One region of the Synechococcus sp. R6-7 genome, then DNA from elsewhere that is predicted to be linked to it. Evidence: predicted binding sites of a transcription regulator. Region 1 holds the regulator's gene; the other holds the start of a gene.
The links. Region 1 encodes NtcA, which controls nitrogen genes in cyanobacteria. Its sites were predicted from a motif close to GTANCNNNNGNTAC; they were not measured.

Region 1 (2,399 bases):
CCACCTCAAACGATTGCATCCGATGCAGGCCCACCTCCACCGGGCTATCCACCAGCTCGTCATAGTCCTCTGCCACAAAAGACTGGCCGGAAGCGGGATCCTCAGAAGGAGAGGTCAAGGGCCGCAAACTGGTGGCGATGTGCCAATCCGGCTTGGGGGGGATCACCGTCAAAGTGTAGGGTTCCCGCTCGCGACCGGGCACGTAGAGGAAGAGCGCTGCCCCGTTGAAATAGGCGTGGGTCAAATCCAGATGGTTCGTGCGCACCGTCAGCTCATAGGCATAGACCCGGTAGCACACCTTCACGGCAGAAGAACCCGGCGGATCGATCTGCCAGGTGTTCTTATCCACCTTCCGCCAGGCCAAAGGGATCCCTTGCTCAGTTGCCGCCTGAAACTCCTGCACATGACGGGCATACTCCCGCACCAAGTAGGATCCCGGCGTCCACACCGGCAGTCGCAGCCGCAAAGGCACCTCTGGATCCACCTCTTGGATCTGCAGTTCCACCTCCAGCAGGTGATTGGCCGGATCCGGCATCCGCACCGTGAAATGCTGGCGGCTCAGTTGAGAAGGTGCAGCAACGATAACCTCTGGGATCCCCATAGAACCCACCCTACCCTCTACTGCCAAGGGCTGGCGCAGCCCCCAGCGGCAATGGCTCCTATCCTAACCTCTGCCTTTGGCTGGAGAGCAGCAACGAGACTTAAAAACGTAGCACGTGCTACAAAGATGCCTGGGCAGAACCTTCTACTTTAGGGTAAATCTTGGTATCATCATCGATTCTGAAGTCAATGGGTTGCAACCTAGCCTAATGCTTCTAGATTGATCTTAGTAGGTTGATCTTAGGTATAAACTGACCTTAAAAGGTTGATGAGTATGGCGGTGGCCGTAGCGGAAAAATCTCTGATCACAGCCTTCAAGCAATTGGGAGGCCCTCACCATCCTCCGGTTATCGAAACGTTTGAGCGCGGGAAGACCATTTTTTTTCCAGGGGATCCGGCGGAGCGGGTTTACTTTTTGGTGAAGGGAGCCGTTAAGCTCTCGCGGGTCTACGAAATGGGAGAGGAAATCACCGTTGCCCTCCTGCGGGAAAACAGCATCTTCGGCGTGCTCTCCTTTATCACGGGACAGCGCTCCGACCGCTTTTATCACTCGGTGGCTTTTACACCTACCGAGTTACTCTCTCTGCCGATCGAGCAGGTGGAAAAATCCTTGCAGGAGAACGCCGAACTGGCCATGTTGCTGGTTAAAAGCCTGTCGTCTCGTATCTTGCAAACGGAGATGATGATCGAGACGCTGGCTCATCGCGACATGGGATCCCGTCTGGTCAGCTTTTTGTTGATTCTCTGTCGCGATTTCGGGGTGCCTGGCCCAGATGGGGTCACCATCGATCTCAAGCTGTCTCACCAGGCCATTGCCGAGGCCATTGGCTCAACCCGCGTCACCATCACCCGCCTGTTGGGAGAGCTGCGCAAGAAGAAGTACATCTCCATTCACAAGAAGAAGATCACCGTACACGACCCGATGCGGCTGAGCCATCGCTTTGCCTAGAAGGAAGAGGAGAACACCTCCTGAGCAGCACCTTGCCCAGGCAAACCCCGCTCGACGGCTGGTTGAAGCTCTGGCCGGCCTATGTTCAATCTACTGCTGCAGCCTTGAAGAATCTCTGTGCCCGAAGGACAGACTTAAAGTTTTCTGGAAGCTGACCGGATCGCGGGCAAGAATCTACTAGTCTATGGGGGGATCTGGCTTTGGCCAGAGCTATCTAGCCAATTGCTGAGGTGTAACTGTGGAAACGGCCATCGAGTGGATTACCGCCCATGAGATCCTCGACTCGCGAGGGCGTCCCACCCTAGAAGCCCTGGTGGGTCTAGCCAATGGAGCAACGGGCTTGGCGCAGGTTCCCAGCGGTGCCTCGACCGGTACCTTCGAGGCCCATGAGCTGCGGGACGGGGATCCCAAACGCTACGGCGGTAAGGGTGTGCTGAGGGCGGTGGAAAACATCCTTGGCCCCATCCAGTCGGAGCTGCAGGGAGAAGATGCCCTCAACCAAGCCCGTATTGACCAGTTGCTGATCGACCTGGACGGCACCCCCAACAAGTCCCGCCTGGGGGCCAACGCTATTTTGGCAGTTTCTCTGGCGACAGCCAAAGCGGCTGCGGAAGCAGTGGGCTTGCCTCTTTACAAATACCTGGGGGGGCCCTTTGCCAACCTGCTGCCGGTGCCGCTGATGAACGTGCTCAACGGCGGCGCCCACGCCGACAACAACGTCGATATTCAAGAATTTATGCTTGTGCCCATTGGAGCGGCCAGCTTTCGCGAGGCGCTGCGCTACGGGGCTGAGGTGTTTGCGGTACTAAAACAAGTGCTGCAGCAGAAGGGGCTGTCCACCGGTGTGGGG
Region 2 (2,399 bases), on a different contig from region 1:
AGGAAGGACTCGGCTTTGATTGCGCAATGGGATCCCGGCAATCTCAGCACCCAAAGCCCCAGAGCTTTTTCAGGTCAATTTTAAGTGGGATCCAAACTGAACGCCCAATGCTCATTTCTCATAACAGAAATAGAGATTAAATTAAGTAGAAAACATTGGCCTTGAGACCGGTAAGAAAAATGATCAAAGAGGCGATCTCTTGAAGAAGACGACCTCAGAGTATAAAAGGCACGCAATTCTTTACCCTTCTGCTAAATCAGATGCTGGTTTTCAAAAAAGTATTGTCAATAATCCATTTTTTGACGAAGATGATTGACGAATTTATATTTCTTCACTCTCGAGGTTAGAAATTAACTCCTTGGACTTTTGGTTACAATTCTCTCTACTACGAATGTTCGCTAATGTGTAGGCCTACCCGGCTCCCGACCAAATGTATAGTTATTTTAAAAATGACTATCTCTCCTGGTGGACAAGGCTTTTGGGGTAGGTTGGCCCTTGCTCCTCTCTCGTGGGTGGGCTGCTGGTACTGGCATTCCTGTTTGTGAGAGTTAATCTTATTTGGAAGAAATTGATCTTTTTCTCAAATTTTTATAGAGCACCTCTATACTCAAGTGAGATAGCCCCACACACAAGCTTCTGGGCTAGGCCTGAAATTTTATTGAGATCCCCTGTCAAAGCTTTTCAGGTATTGCCTCTTGTGCCAAAAGGCTAGGATGGGCAAGGATTGTATTTTCTATTACTCTATTGGGGATGATTTGTATGCCAGCTAGAAGCAGAACCGACTCATTGACGGATACGCACAGGTGGTGTTTCATGGAATCCATAGCCGACGCTCTCCACCACTTGTAGGCCTTGTAACCTAGGGCCGTGTTCTCTAGCCTGCTCGCGAGATAGAACGTGGTTTGCACTGCTTCTCCAAATCCTATGCCTTCCTCCAAGGATGCCGCTCCTGTAGCCCGCGCCAAACAGCCTGCGGCTCAAGCCAGCCCTGCTGCCGGCGAGCTTTTCCTTCAGCAGAATGGATCCCTCTCCGCCCAGTTGGTTCCCCAGGGATCCCTGCAGCTTTACACCCACCCCAGCCGGGGCATGTTTACGCCCGTCATGGCTCAGGCGATGCGCTTGGCAGGCCAGGGAACGCGGGTGCTGATCGTGCAATTTCTCAAGGGTGGGATCAATCAGGGGCCCGAAAATCGTCTCTCCTTGGGCAGATCCTTAGAGTGGGTTCGCTGTCGCCTGCACCGGTGCATCGATACACCTCACCTAGAGCCTGAGGAGCGGGTGGCATTGGATGAGCTGTGGCAATTTACCCAGGAGGCTGTCAGGAGTGGCCGCTATGACTTGGTGGTGTTGGATGAGCTGAGCTTGGCTGTGAAGTTGGGCCTGATCCCAGAAGCGGAAGTGCTGAGCTTAATCGACCAACGCCCCATCTCCATGGACATGGTGATCACCGGGCCGGAGATGCCGGATTCGTTTCTGGAGCGGGCCGACTTGATCACGCAGCTGCGCCTACGTGGCATCCCAGGCCCAGGGCTCCGCACTGCCGATGGGAATGTTGCCTGTTCTCTGGATCCCCCTCAAGTCAGCGGCACAGGTGCTATGCCTACAGCAGCCCATGTTGCTCCGCACCGCTAGCGCAAACAGTTTCCGCTCCGAAAGACCTAGGCAACACGGGTCGCGTCAGGGGGGCGGAGTCCCAATAAGACTGGAGCTTGTCCACCAGATGTGCCCTCACTCTCCAGGAAGCCGGCTGTAGCCATGTTGAAAAACGACCGCTGGATCTGTGAGCAAGCGCGGCGAGGGATGATCGAGCCGTTCTGCCCTGAGCTGGTGCGCGCTGTTGAATCTCGGCCCGTTTTAAGTTACGGGCTGTCTTCCTACGGCTACGACATCCGCCTGTCGCCGGTGGAGTTCAAGATCTTCCGCCATGTGCCCGGCACAGTGGTGGATCCCAAACGGTTTAACCCCAAGAATCTGGAAGCGGTGGAGCTGCACCACGACGAGATGGGGGATTACTTTATCATCCCGGCCCATTCCTATGGGTTGGGGGTGTCTTTGGAGCGGCTGCAAGTTCCGGATAACATTACCGTGATCTGCATTGGCAAATCTTCCTATGCCAGGGTGGGCCTGATTGCCAACCTGACGCCCGCTGAGGCGGGATGGCGGGGTTATCTCACCCTGGAGTTTTCCAACGCCTCCAGCGCCGACTGCCGTGTGTACGCCAACGAAGGGGTGGTCCAGCTTCTGTTTCTGGAAGGGGATCCCTGCCAAGTGACCTACGCCGACCGCGCTGGCAAGTATCAGGATCAGCCGCAGCAGGTGGTGGTGGCCAAGGTTTAGCTGCTTCCCTCAAAAGGGAGAGGGTTGGCGGGATCCGGTTGGCTATGCTGGATCCACGTAGA

Region 2: a site for NtcA is predicted at 727-740, ahead of NW815_RS05065 (cob(I)yrinic acid a,c-diamide adenosyltransferase). Genes of this name have one in related genera too.

Annotation. Positions count from the first base shown of each region.
Region 1 covers NZ_JANSHS010000377.1:4,827-7,225, forward strand. The annotation lists gene NW815_RS11120 (M61 family metallopeptidase) at 1-601, opposite strand, end outside; gene ntcA (global nitrogen regulator NtcA) at 875-1,549, shown strand; partial or broken gene eno (phosphopyruvate hydratase) at 1,788-2,399, shown strand, end outside.
Region 2 covers NZ_JANSHS010000147.1:16,478-18,876, reverse strand. The annotation lists gene NW815_RS05065 (cob(I)yrinic acid a,c-diamide adenosyltransferase) at 925-1,632, shown strand; gene dcd (dCTP deaminase) at 1,756-2,337, shown strand.